Regions from separate parts of the Parafrankia sp. BMG5.11 genome, predicted to be linked through region 1. Evidence: riboswitches for the same ligand, from Rfam matches in the RefSeq annotation. Region 1 holds a riboswitch; the other holds the start of a gene.
The links. Region 1 has a riboswitch for cyclic di-AMP ahead of E0504_RS04140 (transglycosylase family protein). Riboswitches for the same ligand answer to the same signal wherever they lie in the genome.

Region 1 (9,513 bases):
CGGGGCTCCGGGGGGCGCGCGTCGGCGCTGTCGACGTCCTTTTATCCGTTTCGATGAAGCGCGGCGACTGAATGAGTGCATGGACTCACTCGATCACCACACTTCTCTGTGCGCGCCGGAAACGGCGCCGGTGGTGGAGATGGAATTAGATGTGGCTAATAGATTAAGAAGGCGGAAGGGCTACAGGCCCACGCCGGCCTGCCAGAGCATGTGAGCCATTCCGTGCACCAGGTGAAGTGCGCAACGGCGGGCGTCCACCTCGGCCATGCCCTCGACTATCGACGGGGCGTCGACGGGCCACACCTGCACCTCACGGCCGAGCACCGTCAGCGGCGCGGGGGCGTCGCGGCCCTCGAAGGTGCGTCCGTCCGGTTCGACGAACAGGTGCAGGGAGCGTCCCGGGGCCGGGAAACTCTCGCAGCGCCAGTAGAGGAGCGGCCAGGCATGCAGCCGCTCGCGGCGAAGGAGCCGGCGGCGTGCCGGTGTGGTCCCCGACCGACGTCCGTGCCGGCCGGTGGGCGGCGGACTGGCGGTGTCGGGGTCCGCGTCGTCCTCGCCACGGCGACGGTCCTGTCTGGAGTCGTCATCCCCGGCCCGTGCGGCGGCGCGGTCCATGGTTGACGTCCGGAGTCGTGGCGTGCCGTTCCAGTCGGGGACATCGTCGTGGGACCGTTCGGCGCGGCGGCCGTTCGTGCGGACGATGACCGGTGGGGTGAGGCGCTCGGCCGCGCAGAAGCCCAGGAAGTCGTCGATCTGGGCCTGGACGTGCTCGGCGATCGCCGCCGCCCGCTCGAGGCGCTGGGCCTCGGCGCGCTTCGAGCTGCGGATGGCGTGACTGCCGCGCAGGAGAACGTCGGTCAGGGTCTCCGGCAGCGCCTCGCCGGTGGGGGAGAAACCGACCGGCCACGTCGAGGGGTCGATGCCGTGGCGTAGCGGATGGTCAGGATGGACGGTGGGTGACCAGCGTGCCGGGCCTGGCTGGCGTGGCGCCGTCGCCGGCTCGAGTTCGGTCGAGGGTCGCGCGGTGGCGAGTGTCTCGTTCGTGATCTCGGAGCCGGCGCCGTCGGCGCCGTCGGCGTGCTCGTCGTCCCAGGAGGCCTGCGACGGGTATCCCGCCATCGCCACCACCCCCGGTCGTCGCCTACTGTGACCGGCCAAGCGTCGACCGTAACGCTCCGTAGTGCAACTCCGGCCCGACCCGATCACCGCGCGAGACTGTTCACCGCACGGGGGACCGGTCACGGCTCGGGTCTGGGCACGGCACGGCACGGGTGAGACTCTCGCCCGCGCGCCGGGCTGGCCGGGACCGGGCACGGCAGGGTGGACGGCTGTGGGGGCCGTGCCCGGGTCAGATCAGTTCGTTGATCACCAGGGTCTGGGCGCGGCCGGGGCCCACCCCGACCGCCGACACCGGGGCGCCCGCCATCTCCTCGAGTGTCGCCACATACGCCTGGGCGGCCTCGGGGAGATCGGCGAACCGGGTGACACCCGAGATGTCCTCGTGCCACCCAGGCAGCTCGACGTAGATCGGTTTCGCGTGGTGGAACTCCGTCTGCGTCATCGGCATCTCATCGGTGCGCTGACCGTTGATCTCGTAGCCCACGCAGACCGGCACCGTGTCGAAGCCGGAAAGTACGTCGAGTTTGGTGAGGAAAAGGTCGGTGAGGCCGTTCACCCGGACTGCGTAGCGGGCGATGACCGCGTCGAACCAGCCGGTGCGCCGGGCCCGGCCGGTGGTGACCCCGAATTCTCCGCCGATGCGGCGCAGCTCCTCGCCGACCTTGTCGTCGAGCTCGGTCGGGAACGGGCCGGCGCCGACCCGGGTCGTGTACGCCTTGATGATCCCGATCACCCGGTTGATGCGGGTGGGGCCGATGCCGGCGCCGGTCGCGGCGTAGCCGGCGGTCGGGTTCGAGGAGGTCACAAACGGATACGTGCCGTGGTCGACGTCCAGGAGGGTGCCCTGGGAGCCCTCGAGGAGGACGACCTTGCCCTCGCGCAGGGCGGTGTCGAGGAGCAGGCCGGTGTCGGCGATGTGCGGGGTCAGCCGCTCGGCGTAGGCGGCGTACTCCTCGACGACCTCGTCGACCTCGATGCGCCGCCGGTTGTAGACCTTGGTCAGGACCTGGTTCTTCTCCCGCAGCGCCAGCTCCAGCTTCTGCCGGAAGATGCCGGGGTCGAGCAGGTCCTGCACCCGGATGCCGGTGCGGGCGACCTTGTCCCCGTACGCAGGGCCGATGCCCCGGCCTGTCGTGCCGATCCGGGCCTTGCCCAGGTACCGCTCGGTGACCCTGTCCAGGGCGCGGTGGTGCGGCATGATCAGATGGGCGTCCGCGCTGATGAGCAGACGGGAGACGTCGACCCCGCGGGCCTGTAGGCCGTCCATCTCCGAGAGCAGCACACCGGGGTCGATCACGACGCCGTTACCGATCACCGGAACGCAGTCGGTGCGGAGCACACCGGACGGAATCAGGTGCAGGGCGTAACTCTCCGCACCGATCACCACCGTGTGTCCGGCGTTGTTGCCACCCTGGTAGCGGACGACGTAGTCGACGGCGCCGCCCAGGAGGTCGGTCGCCTTTCCTTTTCCCTCGTCGCCCCACTGGGCGCCGATGAGGACTAGTGCGGGCACCGGGCGAGGTTACTAGGGATATGGGCCCGTCGTGGTCCGTCCGCCAGACCCTGCGGGCCGGCGGCGGCGTTCCGTGGCCGGATGGCGGCTATGCGAGACCGAGTTCCGCGGCCGCGGCCGGGTCGCTGTCCGTGAGGAACTGCCGGCACCGGGCCGCCTCCTCGCCATCGTTGATCTCCGCCGCGGCGCGGGAGAGCGCGGCCAGCGCCCGCAGGAAGCCGCGGTTCGGCTCGTGGGACCACGGGACCGGCCCGTGCCCCTTCCAGCCGGACCGGCGGAGCTGGTCCAGGCCCCGGTGGTACCCGGTCCGTGCGTAGGCGTACGCCTCCACCGGGCGCCCGGCGCGCAGCGCGTCCTCGGCGAGGACCGCCCAGCCGAGGCTGATGGCCGGGAACCGGGCGGCGACCGTGTCCGGCGTGTCGCCGGCCCGCAACGCGTCCGCGGCCGCCGCGTCGGAGGGCAGCAGCGTGGGCGGCGGGCCCGACAGGAGGTTCTGGTTCGCGGGCGGTGTCGTCATGACCTCATCCTGCCCGACGCCGGAGCCGTTCCGGGGCCGAGCCGCCCGCGGACGGCCACTGAACGGCCACGGACGGCCGCGGGCCCCGCCGGCATCGCGTCGGCGCCCCGTCGGCGTCGTGCCGCCGCCGGCCCTACTTCTCCTGTGTCAGTCGATTTCTTCCGTAGTCTGTCTGTTGGTTTTTAGATTTCTGCTTGACGGCAATCGAGGGCCGGGCGGACCACGACACGGGCGCGGAGGCGAGATCGGGACCAGCCCGGGACCACAGCGCCCTCGTGGAACCTCGTGCCAACGAGGCATAGCCCGACCTGCCAGACGGTCATGAGGACCCGGCGCCCGTCATCCGGAGGTACGCGTGGCCGCCGCAGGTCCGGCGCCGTCCGCGGTCCTGGCGGGTGGCGACGGCGATGTCAGGGGCTCGGGCACCGCGGTCACGCCCGGCCTGGCCCCACGCCCGGCCTGGTCTCGCTGCGGGTGGGCGGGCGCGCACGACGCCCGGCCCGGCGACATCCAGGCCCCGAGGCGCCTTGACATAGACGCCGCGCGACGTCCCGACGTGGCACCGCAGGCCGTCAGCGCCGGGCCGTGGCAGCCGCCAGCCGCTGACGGCGCTGTCAGCCGCTGGGAGCGGATGCGGGTGCCCCGGCCGCCGGTCGTGCCGCCAGCCGGCTGACGGCGCTGTCAGCCACCCTTGGGGGTGCTGCCGACGGTGTGAGGGCGCTGCCGGCCGTCTCAGGGCGTGCGACAGCTGTCGACGCTGTCAGCTGTCGGCAACGTCCGCTGGCGCCGCCGACGTCGGCCGTCGACGGTGGTGTCAGGTGAAGCCGGCGGTGCCGGGGTGCCTGGCGGCGCTGGTGGTGTCAGCCGCTGACGGTGGCGTTCCACAGGTTCTGGCCGACCACGCCGGGCTGACCGTCACTCACTCGGGTGAGGTACGAGTAGAGCGCGGCGATGCCCTGCGATTCCGGGCCGAACTTGCCGTCGACGGTCAGGACGAACCGGCGGTCGCGCATCTCTGCCTGCCATATGAAGGCGTCCGCGCGCACGTCGTCGCCCATACCGACGTTCAGCGCCTCGCCGCCGAACTGGCCGCCGACCTCAGCCCGAGCGCGCTCGAGCGTCATAGGCGGCTCGGCCGGCGTCAGGGCCTGGGCGATCACGTCGCCGCCGGCACCGGACGACGCCGGCGCCGGGCCGTTCCTCGTGAGGCCGAGCTTGCTGGTGCAGCCGGGCCATGGTGACCAGCCGCGGCTGTTGTACAGCTTGTACGCGGCCTCGTCCTGCATCGCGGGAGGAGCCTGGTCGGGTCGGCCGGGGTAGCCCAGGCCCGTCCAGGTGCGCTGGTCGAACTGGTAGGCACCGTAGAAGCCGTTGCCGGTGTTGATGGCGTAGTTGCCGCCCGACTCGCACTTGCGGAGCTTCGCGAAGTCGTCGGCAGTCGCCGCTCCCGCGGGAGCGGCGGTCACCGCGAGCCCGGTGCCGACCAGCGCCGTCACGGCGCCGGTGGTGCGCAGGACCCGAGTCGCGGTGGACGGTCCCTGGGTCGCTCGGTGCCTTCCGCCACGGCCATTGGAACGGGCGGGAACACGATCATGCGATCGCATCAGAGTCCTTCCCGTCGCCTACGGGGTGAGCTGTCGGGTTCGGGCTGGAAGTTGCCCGGTCGGCGCCGCTGGCCCGGAGCCCGTCCTCGCGGATCGGTGTGCTCCCGGCCGCACGTTTCGCCGGCTTAACCCCTAGGACGCCGGGGGGGCGTCCGGATGGTGGGTCCCCCGCTCCTGCCCGATGTTGTCCGTGCTCGTTCCGGCCATGGGGACGGGGGCAGGACTCGGCGTCCGTCCGCATGACCTCGCCCGGGGAGGCGAGTGGGCGGAACTGTAGCGAGATCTAGCTAGACGGCGCAAATTCGGGCGGCTAGTGGGGGATGCGAAAGGACCACATCGGAGCTACCCGAATGGGCTGATTGACGAGTGACGTAGCCGATTGTGACGAGACGCACTGATCCGGATGACGTTACCGCCAGGCCGCGGACGGCCGTCCGCCGGGGTGGGTCGGGCCGCGTGCCGTCGCGTCTGGACGGCTCCTCGAAAGTATTTTTGTCGTTCGTTTGTAGTTTTTTCCTAGATAATTACGTTTTGTATATCTAACATGACTATATGTAGGTTGATGGGGTTGTGGGCCCGGGGGCACGGGGCGCGGCGGAGGGAGGACCTGCACGGGCGACGGGATCGGGCTGGCCGTCCGCGGCGGGCGTGTCCCGGCCTGTGTGGGACACGCCCGCCCGCCGGGATCACCGGCGTGGACGGCTCCTCCTGCGGCCTGGGCCGGAGGAGATCATGCGGCGGGCTCGACCTAGCAGAGTCGGCGGCGGATCACGCGCCGCGGCGACTTGGCTGTCGGAGGGTTCGTCCGATCATCGGGTGGATCACGGATGAGAACACGGCCCCCGGCATCGGGACTTCGACGCCGGCTTGCCGCCTGAGTCCGTACCGCCTCCCGTGCCGCGCGGATCGTTGGGGCGATCCGCGCACCGGCCCCCGCCCGCACGGCGGGGTCTGCCCCGTGCGGGCGGGTCATACGGTCCTGGCGCCGGCGGGTCTTCGCCGCGGACGAACCGGGGCGACGCAGAGTGCCGAGCTCGTGCTGGTGGGGGAATCGCGGTTGCGACAGCACGTGGTCGGCCGCGGGCGGGATGTCCGGAGACACACCGGCTGGGCGGAGTTGGAACACGGATGATTCGCCGGCGCCCGGTTCGAGGGCCTGAGTCCATGGAGGGATGGCTCACCGCGACGGGCGCGGGTGGGATGCCTCGTCCGGGGGAAGGACGCCTTGCGAAGGGGGCTCGACCGGTGCGTGGGGGCCACCGCGACCGGACGGCGGCGTGGGGGCGGCCGTCAGGAGGGTGCGGTGGGTCGGTTCAGGCCAGCGGGGGAGCGGGCGCCGCGTGCGGCGGTGGCCGTCAGACGGCCCGGCTGGTGACCGAGTGCGCCGGTCGGCAGACGTCAGCCGAAGGTGGCCGCCCAGGTCTGCGGACCCAGGACGCCGTCCACCACGAGGCCGCGTGCGGCCTGGAAGTCACGCGCCGCGGCCGCGGACCGTGGTCCGTAGCTGCCGTCGACCGTGAGGGGGTAGCCGAGGGAGGTCATCTTGGCCTGCCAGGAGCGGACTTCGTCGCTGACCTGGTTGACCATCGACGCGGTGTATGTCCGCGTCAGGTTCGGGACGCCCGCGGCTGCGGGCTGGGCGACCAGCGAGGTGCGCTCGGCCGCTCTGGACGCCTGGACCCCGGCGCCTGATGACGACGCGCCGGGCAGGAGCTGCTCGGAGCCCATTCCGCTCCCGCAGACCGGCCACTGGCCGAACCCGGAACGGAGTGCGAGTTGCAGTGCCGCTGCGTCCTGCACGGCGGGCGGAGCCGTGTGTGGCAGCCCCGAGTAGCCGAGGCTGCGCCAGGTGCCTGGCGAGAACTGGTAAGCGCCATAGTAGCCGTTACCGGTGTTCGTCGTGTAGTTACCGCCGGACTCGCATTGCCGTAGACCTTCCCAGGTCGTGGCGGCGTTGGCCGGCTGGCTCAGGGCGAGTGTTCCGCCGACCGCCGCGGCGATGACGGGGACGGAGACGAGAGTGCGGGCCCGGCTGCGGGTACTGCTGCGGCGTTGTCGGCCACTGGTACGTGCGTCGGACATGCGTGAGTTTTCCTTCCCCACGCCTGCGAGGTGAGCTGTCGGGTTCGGGCAGGGAAAAAGCCCGGCCGCCAAGTCAGGAACTCCGGAAATCCTGTGCCTTCGGCAACGGAGGACAAGCTTCCTCCTCGTGCCGTCGGCGTTAGCGGCTTCACCCCAAGGTCCCCAGAATCGGCGACCGGGTATTGGTTCCCCCGCTCCTGCCATCGGGTTTCTGTTTCCAACGGATGGGGGCAGGGATTCGGCGTGCCACCCGTCGGGTGCCCGGCCTGTCTCCGGGCACGGCGAAGACCATAACCACGCCGTCAGGTCGAATGACAAGCACTGAATGCCTCGGGTGAAAAAGAGCACACCGTCCGGTGGCTGCTTGAGGTTTGATCACGGTGCTGGTATCGCGCGCGCATGCGCGCTCATTAACTTGGCGACCGCGTCGTGGAGGGTGGTTCGTACCGACAGATCACACTGGTGAAAGATCGTTACCATTGGGCGTGCTGTCGGCAATCAAGCCGAATATGCGAGAAGGCTACCCGCGGCCGGCCAGGCCGTCATCAAGCAGCTAGAAAATTCATATCGTCGTGCTGATACCAGCCCGCATGCCGTGATGTGTGAGAAACGCAACTGTAACTATGAGTTAACTTGTTGGGGTGTTTCTGTGACTGCTTGCGGGGTGGTGGCGTCCCTCGGGGTCGGGTCGGTACGTCCCATTCGTCCCTCGGATCGATCTTGGCTGAGGTGGGTCCGTGTGTGTCTCTCGCTCGTGATCGGGCGATCGCGTGGGCTGTCTGGTGCCTCTCTGCGTGCCCCGAAGTAGCCCCGTTCGGGCGGGAATCCGAGCTGTCCCGCGGGCCCACGGGCGGGGCGGCTCGCGGTTCGGCCACGGCGTGCGTCTCGGGGCGGGCCGGAAGAGGTATCACCGGGGCGCACGAACGGGTGCGCTCGGGTCACCGCGGCAGCAGCGTTCGGCGCGCGGCCGCATGTGTCGGCATGTGTCGGGTAGGACGCATCGGGGCCGCTGAGACACATAGGAGCCCACGCGAACGCTGCGTCCGGTGTGGACTCCGATGGGTCGTGCGCGTGGTCTCGGCAGGCTTTACCCGATCCGCAACCCATGAGGGGCCTGTGGTGGGCTGTGGGCTTCGGAGTGTCCTGGGTTGGTATGGGCGCCGATGTCGCGCCGACCGCCCGCACGATCTTCATGAGGCCTCGCCGGGCGGGTGACGCCTCGCGTCCACATCGAGGGTGCGCTTCCGCATGGATAGGAGCGGGTGCACACTCTGTTCCGAGTTGGCGCCGTGTGCTCCGCTGGGCACCGCGCGCCCACGATAGCTTTGTGTGCCTATTTGGGCACTATGCGTCCCGGGTGTCATTGGGTGTCCGGATGGCACTGAGCGTCCCGGATGGCACTGGGCGTCCCGGGCGGCATCGGGCGGCACCGGGTGTCGGGCGGCACCGGGCGAGGGGCCCCGTCCCGGGTAAACGGTGCGTGTCCCGACAGGTACCTCATTGTTCCCGGGGAATGTGGTCCCCCGGGCGTGCGGCGCTCAGGGGGTTCCGGTGCCGCCCTCCGCGGCCGCGGACGCTCGGCCGACCGAAGAGCAATGAGGAGACACGGCGTCGAGACATAGGGAGAGCGGAGCCATGGGGAGAACAGTGCCATGTGCGGCCGAGGGCCACAGCCCGGGACACATGGACTCCGCGGGGCATAGATGTACTCCCGGGGACAGGCGTCCCCGGGAGGGAGAGGAACGGATCAGGTGACCGTCGGGCCGTGAACCGGACGAGGCTGGTCAGACCCCGATCGACCGGCCGGCGGACCGCAGGTCGTCACAGGCCTGGGCGACCCGGGCGGCCATGGCGGTTTCGGCGGCCTTGCCGTAGGTGCGCGGGTCGTAGGCCTTCTTGACCCCGACCTCACCGTCCACCTTGAGGACACCGTCGTAGTTGCGGAGCATGTGGTCGACGATCGGCCGGGTGAACGCGTACTGGGTGTCGGTGTCCACGTTCATCTTGATGACGCCGTAGTCGAGCGTTTCGCGGATCTCGGAGAGGTCCGACCCACTGCCGCCGTGGAAGACCAGGTTGAACGGCTTCGCGTCGGCGGCCAGGCCGAGCTTCTCGGCCACGTGCTGCTGACCCTCGCGCAGGATCGAGGGTCGGAGCTTGACGTTCCCCGGCTTGTAGACGCCGTGCACGTTGCCGAACGTCGCGGCCAGCATGTAGCTGCCCTTTTCTCCGGTGCCGAGAACCTCGGCGGTGCGGAACATGTCGCCGGGGGTGGTGTAGAGCTTCTCGTCGATGGCGCCTACGACGCCGTCCTCCTCACCACCGACGACACCGATTTCGACTTCCAGCACGATGCGCGCCGCGCGACAGTCGGCGAGCAGCTCGTCGGCAATCTTGAGGTTCTCCTCGAGCTCGACCGCCGAACCGTCCCACATGTGGGACTGGAAAAGCGGGTCGCGGCCCTGCGCCACACGCTCCTTCGAGATGGCGATCAGCGGGCGGATGTAGGTGTCCAGCTTGTCGGCGGGGCAGTGGTCCGTGTGCAGCGCGATGTTCACCGGGTATGCCTTGGCGACGTGGTGCGCGTATTCGGCGAGCGCTTCCGCGCCCAGCACCATGTTCTTGATGGTCGTTCCCGAGAGGAACTCGGCGCCGCCGGTCGACACCTGGACGATTCC
Region 2 (9,513 bases), on a different contig from region 1:
CGGAACCGCCCCGACGGGCAGGGCCACTCGGCGCGACGATCCTCTCCCTGCTCGACAAGGACCCCGGCGTCCGGCTGGGCGCGGAGGACGCACACGAGGCGCTGGTCGCAGTGCTCGCGGCCCCCGCCGGTGCTGTTCCTTCTCCCGCACGCGGGACGGCGAGCCGCTCTGCCGTCGTCCTGCCCGTCGAACGTGCGCACCCCGCCCGACCCGCCGAGTCTGTCGACGCGCCGACGGGGCTGGCGGGGCCGACGGGGCCGACGGGGGAGGGCGGCACGGTCGAGTACGGGGAGTCGCGTCTCGGGTGGGCCATCGGCGTCGGCCTGGCCGTGGGCTCCGCGGTCGGGGCGGCTGTCCCCTGGATGGTCCAGGGTTTCGTCGACCTGCCGGCCTGGGCGCTCGTACCGGCCGCGCTCTGGTCGGTCGTGTTCGCGGTCTGGACGGCTGCCCTGATTCCTCCGATCGTCCGGCCCGGCCTGTTGACCGTCGGCCCGGACGGGATCAGGCGCCGGCGGTTTCCCGACGATCTACGTCTGCCGTGGAGTGAGATCGCCGACGCGCGTGTTCACAACAACGTGCTGGAGATCGAACGTCGAGGGGGCCCCGGCCGGCCTGTGGAGATCTGCCGGCTGTGGGAGTTTCACGGCACCTCGGCAGGCGAGATCGAGGCGGTGCTGAACGCCTGCCGCCGGCAGGCCCCGACGCGCTGACCAGGTGCGGAGGAGGCGGTTCGAGCCGTCCGCGGGGGCGGTGCGACTTCCCGGGAAGCTCTGAGGATTCGCACAGCCGATTCTCAGGGTCCGGGCACATCGTCCGAGGCTATGAGCCTCACACTGGAACGGGAACCGGAGCCGGGACTGAAACCGGAACCGGGGGCGGTTCGTGGGCGGTGGTCCGCGCCGGCCCGGCTGCCGGCGCTCGGGGTGCGCGTCGGGCTGGTGACCTGGGGCGTCGTGGTCGTGGCCATGTGGTGGTTCGGCACCTCGGCGTCGAGCCTTCACGGCGGCGGCCTGCTCCTGACGGCGCTCGGACGGGTCGCCGGGCTGCTGGCCGCCTACCTGATGCTGGTGCAGCTCCTGCTCATGGCGCGGGTGCCGGGGCTCGAACGCGCGGTCGGGTTCGATCGGCTGGCGGCCTGGCACCGCGGCCTGGGGACGAACGTCGTGCTGCTGATGGCCGTCCACGTCCTGATGGTGGTGTGGGGGTATGGCCTGACCGCGCATCATCAGCCGCTGTCCGAACTGGTCACGGTGATCATGACCTACCCGGAGATGTGGAAGGCGACCGCGGGCGCGCTGCTGTTCGTCACCGTCGGAGTGGCCAGCGCCCGCGCGCTGCGACGGCACGTCTCCTATGAGATCTGGTACCTGCTGCATCTGAGCGCCTACGTGGCTGTGCTCCTCGTGTACTCCCATCAGACGGCTACCGGCGCGGACTTCGTCGGGCATCCCGTCAACACGCTGCTGTGGCAGGGGATGTACGTCGCGGTGGCGGCCTGCCTGGTGATCTGGCGTCTGGTCCTGCCGATCGCGGCGGTCGTCCGGCATCGGATGACCGTGGAGCGGGTGGTCACCGAGGCGCCCGGTGTGGTCTCCGTGTGGATTCGTGGCCGTGACCTGGATCGTCTCGGCGCCCGGCCGGGGCAGTTCCTGCTCTGGCGGTTCGCCGCCCGGGGGCATGCCGTCACCGCCCACCCGTACTCGCTGTCCGCGCCGGCGCAGCCGCACCGCCTGCGCATCACCGTCAAGGACGCGGGCGACCACTCCCGCGCGATCGCCCACCTGCGCCCGGGGACGCCGGTCGTCGCGGAGGGTCCGTTCGGGCACTTCACCGCGGAGCGCGCCACCCGGGGCCGGGCGCTGCTCGTCGGTGGCGGCAGCGGCATCGCCCCGATCCGCGCGCTCGCCGAGGATCTCGCCGGCCGCGGCGACGACGTCGTGGTGGTGCACCGCGCGAGCAGGGCGACCGACCTCGCACTGCGGAGCGAGTTCGACGAGCTGGCCGATCACCGGCTGGCCGCCGGTTGGCCGACTGCCGATGGGCCGGCCGTCGGTCGGGTGGTGGTCCACCGTGTGGTCGGATCCCGGCGCGAGCTCGGCCACGATCCGCTGGCCGCCCGCTATCTCGCCGCCGCCGTGCCGGACGTCGCCGATCGGGACGTCTTCGTCTGCGGGCCCGCCGGCATGACGCTCGCGGTCGTCCGGGCCCTGCGCGAGCTCGGCCTGTCCGACGGGCAGATCCACACCGAGGAGTTCACGCTGAGATGAACGAGAACGCGGGCAGGCCCTACCGGGCGCGTCTCGGCTTCGCCGCACTGCTGGGGACGGTTGTCCTCGTCGTCGGGGCGAAGTCGGCGACGGGCATCGGCGCGCATCCCTCCACCCTCGCCGTGACACCGGCGACGACCAGCACCAGCACCAGCACGGGAACGGGTTCGGGTACTGGCACGGGTTCGACGAGCGGGACCACCACGCGGACGGTGACCGGCGACGCCGTCCACACCCGGTACGGCCTCGTGCAGGTCCAGGTCGTCCTCACCGGCAGCAGGATCACCGATGTGGTGGCGGTGCAGCTGCCGGACCGGGAGCGGCGCGACCGGGAGATCAACGACCAGGCCGTGCCCCTGCTGCGCCAGGAGGTGCTCGACGTCCAGAGCGCCCAGATCGACGTCGTCTCCGGCGCGTCCTACACCAGCCAGGGGTACGCCCAGTCCGTCCAGTCGGCCCTGGACGCCGCCGGTGTCTAGGGCCGGCGCCGGCCAGGACGCGCGCCCGTCGCGCCCGTCGCGCCCGTCGCGACCGGGGCGCCCGTCGCGACCGGGGCGCAGCCACCCCGAACCGGTGATGGGCACGGTTGTCAGCATCGACGTCCGCTCGCCGCTCGACGCGGTCGGCCTGGACGCGGCGATCGGTGCCGCGGTCCGTGTGCTGCATCGGGTCGACGAGGATTTCAGCACGTTCCGGGCGACGTCCTGGGTGTCGCGGCTGCGCCGCGGCGAGATCGAGCTCGGAGACTGTCCGGATCACGTCCGCGAGGTGTACCGGGCGGCCGCCGAATGCCGGGAGCAGACCGGGGGATGGTTCGACCCCGCCTGGCGCGGGGACGGCACGCTGGACCCGACCGGGCTGGTCAAGGGCTGGGCGGCCGACGCCGCGTCGACGGCCCTGACCGCCGCGGGTGCCCCGAGCCACTGCGTCAGCGCCGCCGGTGACCTGCGGGTGCGGGGCACCTCGGGGTGGGCGCCGGGACGTCCATGGCGGATCGGGATCGCCGATCCGTTCGACCGGGCCAGGCTGGTCGCCGTGGTGGAGGGCACCGAGCTGGCCGTCGCGACCTCGGGGGTCGCCGAGCGGGGCGCGCACGTCGTCGACCCGCGTACCGGCGCCCCGGCGACGGGCCTCGCCTCGGTCACCCTCGTGGGCGCCGACCTCGTGAGTGCCGACGCCACGCTCGCGGACGGGTTCGCCACCGCCGCCCTCGCCGCCGGGCCGGAGGCGCCGGCCCTGCTCACCCACCTCGCCCGCCGGGGATGGGAGTGGCTGACGGTCGACACCACCGGGCGGCTCACGCACTCCGCGGGCTTCCCGGGCCAGGTCACCACGACCGCCGCGGGGCCGGCTGCCGAGACAGCCCCGCGGCCGGCCGTCCGAGCGACCGCCCCGAGGCCGGGCGCGCGAGCGACCGCCCCGAGGCCGGCCGCCGGACGTCCCGACGGGAGGTGACACTGACGGGAGGTGACACTGAGCGGATGGAGCGTCCCGTCCGGGTCCTCGTCGTTGACGACGAGGAGGCGATCACCGATCTCGTCGCCATGGCGCTGCGCTACGAGGGCTTCGACGTGAGCGCCGCGCATTCGGGGCAGGCGGCGCTCACGCAGGTCTCGCGGGAGCCGCCCGACCTGCTCGTGCTGGACGTCATGCTGCCCGACATCGACGGCTTCGCCGTCTGCCAGCGGCTGCGCAACGCCGGGCGGGACGTGCCGACGCTGTTCCTGACCGCCCGCGACACCACCGAGGACAAGGTGCACGGGCTGATGCTCGGCGGCGACGACTACGTCACGAAGCCGTTCGTGGTCAGTGAACTGGTCGCCCGGGTCCGGGCGATCCTGCGCCGGGCCGGAATGGTCGACGGCGCGCCGGAGCCGCTGCGCTTCGCCGATCTCGAGCTGGACCCGGGGACCCGCGAGGTGCGCCGGGCCGGGCGCCTCGTCGAGCTGACCGTCACCGAGTACCGGCTGCTGCACTACCTGCTGGTCAACGCCCGCAAGGTGCTGACCCGGGCCCAACTCCTCGACCACGTCTGGGGGCACGACTTCGGCGGTGACGCCCGGGTCCTGGAGACCTACGTCAGCTATCTGCGCCGCAAGATCGACGACGCTCCGCCGGCGCTGATCCACACGGTGCGCGGGGTTGGCTACGTGCTGCGCCTGCCGCGGTGAGACATCCGGCCCCGCCCCGGCGCGTCCTGCACCGCGTCCTGCACCGGCGCGTCCTGCGGCGGCATCTCGTGTCCTCGCGGATGGTCTCTTTGCGGGCACGGTTGCTGTTGGCCCTGGTCGGCCTGCTGGCGCTCGGCCTGATGCTCGGCGCGTTCGGCACCCAGAACGCCGTCGAGTCGTACCTGCTCGGCCGGCTGGACCGGCAGGTGCGCGACGCCCACCCGGTGATGGAACAGACCTTGCTCGGCGGCGACACGGACCACATGCCGTACCACCACGACGCCGACGACCGGGCGCCACGGTTCGGCACCGCGTTCCTCGTCGGCACCTACGGGGCGCTGTACGACAGCGCCGGCCGGCGAGTGGCCGAGACCAGCCCCGGCCCGAACGGCCCCGCGGCACCGACCCGGCGCCCGGCCGTCACCCAGAGCATGCTCGCCGCCGCCCCGGTGCGGCCCGACCTGGCGACCGCCTCCCTGTGGACGGTCCCCGCCGAAGGCGGCGGGGACAGGTTCAGGTTGCTCGCCGAGCGCTTCGGCAACGGAGACGTGCTGGTCGTCGCGGTGCCCTTCGCCGAGATGGAGACCACTCTCGACAACGTCACCAGGATCGAGATCATCGTGAGCGCGGCGATGCTGGTGGTGCTCGCCGCGCTGGCCTACGTCATCATCCGCCTCGGGCTGCGCCCGCTGACCCGTATCGAACACACCGCGGGCATGATCGCGGACGGCGACCTGACTCAACGGGTCACCGACACGGACCGCGGTACCGAGGTGGGGCGTCTCGGGCTGGCCTTCAACACGATGCTCACCGAGATCGAGGCGTCTTTCCGCGCCCGCGAGGCCTCCGAGCGGCGCCTGCGACGCTTCGTCGGGGACGCCAGCCACGAACTGCGCACCCCGCTGACGTCGATCCGCGGCTACGCCGAGATGTTCCGCAGGGGAGCGGCAAGCCGACCCGAGGACCTGGCGATGGTCATGCGGCGCATCGAGGAGGAGTCGGCCCGGATGAGCGAGCTGGTCGACGACCTGCTGCTGCTCGCCCGCCTCGACCACCAGCCCGACCTCGAGCGTGAACCCGTCGACCTGGCGGCCATGCTCCGTGACATCGCCGCCGACGCCCGCGCCGTCAGCCCGGGACGGACGATCGAGGTCGACGCCCCGCCGATCCTCGAGGTGACGGGGGACGGGGGACGCCTGCGCCAGGCCGTCGGGAACCTCGTCCGCAACGCGCTCGTCCACACCCCGCCCGAGGCGACGGTCTCCCTCACCGTCCGCGACGCCGACACGGACGCGGACGGCGACTCCGACGGCGGTGCGGCGGCCGGTGCGGTGGCCGGTGCGGTGGATGACGACCGGGAGGTCGTCATCTCGGTGATCGACCATGGACCCGGAGTCCCCGCTGACGCCGTCGACCACGTCTTCGAGCGGTTCTACCGCGCCGACTCCGGCCGCTCCCGCGACGCCGGCGGGACGGGGCTGGGCCTGTCCATTGTCGAGGCCGTCGCCGCCGCGCACGGCGGACGGGCCGAGCACCGGCCGACACCGGGCGGCGGCGCCACGTTCCGGCTCGTCCTGCCCCGCCCCGATCCCTCTTCGTCATGAGCTGGATCGGCTCCGTTCACCGCGACCCGCCAGGCTGATCTCGGCGCGGTCGGCCGGGATCCGTCCGGCGGGCGGGACTTGCCGTGCTGGTGAGGTCTCTCGGAGCTCGTGGAGGACGTGTGGTCACCTCGGCGGTCGTCATCACGGGAGCGGCATCCGGGATCGGGCGGGCGTGCGCGGAGCTGTTCGCCGCGCGGGGGTTCGGCGTGGTCGCCGTGGACGTCGACGAGGTCGGCCTGGCGGCGCTGACCCGAGCACAGTCGCGCGCCCCGCGGCCCGCCGTGGCCCCGGCGGATCCCCGGACCGCGGCGGATGCCGGTGCCGTGACGGGGGCGGACTCCCGGCCGGCGGGCGGGCCGGAGCCGCGGATCGTCCCGATGGTCGGGGACGTCTCGGTCGAGGAGACCGGGGCCGCCATGGCGGAGCTGGCGCTCGCGAGCTTCGGGCGGCTGGACGTCGCGGTGCTCAACGCCGGGATCGGCACGACGCTGCCGTGGGAGGCCCCGGGCGCGATCGACCGGCTGGACCGGATCCTCGCCGTCAACGTGCGGGGCGTCGCGATCGGGATCCGTTCGGTGGTCCCCGCGCTCCGGGCGGGCGGTGGCGGCTCAATCGTCGTGACCGCCTCCAGCGGCGGGTTGCAGAGCGAACCGGGGAACTGGGCGTACAACGCGTCCAAGGCGGCTGTGATCAACATGGTGCGGGCCGCGGCGCTCGACCACGCCGCCCAGAACATCCGGATCAACGCCGTCGCCCCCGGCCTGACCGAGACGGCGCTGACCGCGCGCCACCGCACCGACCCGGCGTCCACCGCGGCGGTGAGCCGCCGCATTCCGATGGGGCGCTGGGGGCAGCCGGGCGAGCTGGCCTCGGCCGTCTGGTTCCTGGCCTCCGCCGAGTCGTCCTACATCACCGGAACGACGCTGGTCGCCGACGGGGGCCTGACCGCGCACCACGGGGTCGTGCCTCTGCCGGCTCCGGAGGTTGCGCTGCCGACTCCGGAAATCTGACCCGGAACGGACGAAATTACGACTCGTCCGCATCAGGGGCCTGTCAACAGGTCTGGGTGGTGCCCGGACGAACGCCGGGACCATTTCCAACTTGATGCTCGCGCAACTTCTTCCCGGTTCACGGGTCGAATTCCTGCGCCGAGGTGAGCACGTCACCCACTCTCCGTGTCACCGCTCTCGGCCATCGTGGCGGGGCGGTCACGGTGATGGGACGGTCCGTTAAAGAGGAACGCGCCTGCGCGCGTGATACGCCGTCTACGGAGAATCTTCAAGGTTTCGATGGGCCATGTGGTGCTCGCCACAGAGCCTTGGCAATTGTTGGTCCGTTGTGTGTAACGTCTGCGCCGTGCTTTCGTTCAGGAAAGCGCGCACCGGGCGACACGCCGAATCCTGCCCCGCCCGGTGAACAACAAACCTCAGGGCGGGAGCGGGGGAACCAACCTTCGGGCGTCGATCACAGACGTCCTCGGGGTGAAGTCGCGTAGCGCGACCGGGTAAATCCCAGCCCGAACCCGACAGCTAACTTCGCAGGCGTGGGGAGGGGCATCACTTTGTCCGTTATGGCTTCGCGTGCTCGTAAGACCAGTCGTTCCATCCGCCGCGGCCGTGCGCTGCTTGTCGCACCGCTCCTCGCCGCCACGATCGGCGGCGGAATCGCGATGTCACAGCCCGCCAGCGCCGCGGGTCGGCCGGACGCACACCGCTTCCTGAGCGCGGTTGTGCCCTGCGAGTCCGGCGGTAACCCCCGCGTGGTCAACGAGATCGGCGCGGGCGGCCTGTTCCAGTTCCTGCCGAGCACCTGGCGCGGCGTCGGTGGTCAGGGTCTCCCGCAGAACGCAAGCGCCGCCGAGCAGTGGAAGCGCGCGCACATCCTGTACGCGCAGCAGGGAACCAGCCCGTGGTACGCCTCGAAGAGCTGCTGGGGCCCCAAGCTCTGACCCAGCCCCCAGCCCCCAGGCTCTGACGCGGCCCGTCGAATGAATCTGACGCGGCCGTCGAATGGAGCAGACAGGTGACGGACCAGCCTGGCTGAGCCCTGGCTGAGCGTGACAGATGGTCCGTGGAACGCGATCGGTGGCCCGGGTGTCAGTGTCGACACCCGGGCCACCGGCGTTTCGGTACCACCGGCCGCGTCGCACGAGCGCGAGGAAGCACGAGCGCGAGCGCGAGGAAAAGAGACCTGCCGTACGCTGAACAGTCGTCCGCCCGCGCACCTGCGGCCGAGTTGGCGGCGGCCGGAGAGGTGGGTTGTCGATGGCCGAGCCGACCAGCCGCCGCAGGTTCGCCGTTCTCGCGATCTGCTGCATGAGTCTGCTGATCGTGGGGCTGGACGGCACCATCGTGAACGTGGCCCTGCCCGCACTGCGCCGGGATCTGGGTGCGTCGCCCGCGGGCCTGCAATGGACGATCGACAGCTACACCCTCGTCCTGGCCAGCCTGCTCATGCTCGGTGGTTCCACCGGCGACCGGCTCGGCCGCCGCCGGATCTTCCAGACCGGACTGGCCCTGTTCACCGCAGGCTCGCTGCTGTGCAGCCTCGCGCCCGGGCTCGGCTGGCTGGTGGCCTTCCGAATGGTGCAGGCCGTCGGCGGCTCGATGCTGAACCCGGTTGCGATGTCCATCATCACCAACACGTTCACCGACCCGCGGGAACGGGCCCGCGCCATCGGTCTCTGGGGCGCGGTGATCGGGATCAGCATGGCACTCGGCCCGGTGCTCGGCGGCATCCTCGTCGAGACGGTGAGCTGGCGGGCGATCTTCTGGATCAACATCCCGATCGGGCTCGCCGCGCTGGTGCTCACGCACCGCTTCGTCCCCGAGTCCCGCGCGCCGAGCCCACGCCGCCTGGACCCCGTCGGACAGCTCCTTGTGATCGCCGTCCTCTCGACCCTCACCTACTCGATCATCGAGGCGCCCGCGGCCGGCTGGACGTCCACCGAAACGCTCGTCCTGTTCGCGGCGGCGGTCGCCGCGGCGGCGCTGCTGGTCGGCTACGAGTCGCGGCGCACCGAGCCGTTGCTGGACGTCCGCTTCTTCCGCAGCGCGCCCTTCTCCGGCGCGACGGCGATCGCGGTGTGCGCGTTCGGCGCCCTCGCCGGCTTCCTCTTTCTCAACACGATCTATCTGCAGGACGTCCGTGGCTACTCGGCGCTGCACGCCGGCCTGCTGACCCTGCCGATGGCGCTGGCCACCCTGGTGGTCGCGCCCCTGTCCGGCCGGGCGGTGGGCCGCTTCGGCCCGCGTCCGTCGCTGCTCGCCGCGGGTGTCACCCTGACCGCCGGCAGCGCGGCGATGACGGGCCTGTCCCCACAGACCTCCGTCACCACCCTGATGGTCGCCTACGTCCTCTTCGGGACGGGCTTCGGCCTGGTGAACGCGCCGATCACCAACACTGCGGTCTCCGGGATGCCGCTCGCGCAGGCCGGGGTCGCGGCGGCGGTCGCCTCGACGAGCCGCCAGG

Region 2: it holds a riboswitch for cyclic di-AMP, as region 1 does, so the genes downstream of both, E0504_RS13330 (transglycosylase family protein) here and E0504_RS04140 (transglycosylase family protein) in region 1, are expected to answer to the same signal.

The regions. Positions count from the first base shown of each region.
Region 1 covers NZ_SJXI01000003.1:163,619-173,131, reverse strand. Annotated here, with positions in the region: gene E0504_RS04165 (hypothetical protein) at 181-1,119, opposite strand; gene E0504_RS04160 (adenylosuccinate synthase) at 1,349-2,632, opposite strand; gene E0504_RS04155 (DUF3151 domain-containing protein) at 2,721-3,149, opposite strand; gene E0504_RS04150 (hypothetical protein) at 3,505-3,822, shown strand; gene E0504_RS04145 (transglycosylase family protein) at 4,010-4,753, opposite strand; gene E0504_RS04140 (transglycosylase family protein) at 6,152-6,835, opposite strand; cyclic di-AMP (ydaO/yuaA leader) riboswitch at 6,842-7,089, opposite strand; gene fbaA (class II fructose-bisphosphate aldolase) at 8,620-9,513, opposite strand, start outside.
Region 2 covers NZ_SJXI01000017.1:17,561-27,073, forward strand. Annotated here, with positions in the region: gene E0504_RS13295 (serine/threonine-protein kinase) at 1-710, shown strand, start outside; gene E0504_RS13300 (ferric reductase-like transmembrane domain-containing protein) at 822-2,267, shown strand; gene E0504_RS13305 (FMN-binding protein) at 2,264-2,746, shown strand; gene E0504_RS13310 (FAD:protein FMN transferase) at 2,844-3,722, shown strand; gene E0504_RS13315 (response regulator transcription factor) at 3,749-4,438, shown strand; gene E0504_RS13320 (cell wall metabolism sensor histidine kinase WalK) at 4,519-6,042, shown strand; gene E0504_RS13325 (SDR family NAD(P)-dependent oxidoreductase) at 6,162-7,052, shown strand; cyclic di-AMP (ydaO/yuaA leader) riboswitch at 7,424-7,600, shown strand; gene E0504_RS13330 (transglycosylase family protein) at 7,613-7,990, shown strand; gene E0504_RS13335 (MFS transporter) at 8,307-9,513, shown strand, end outside.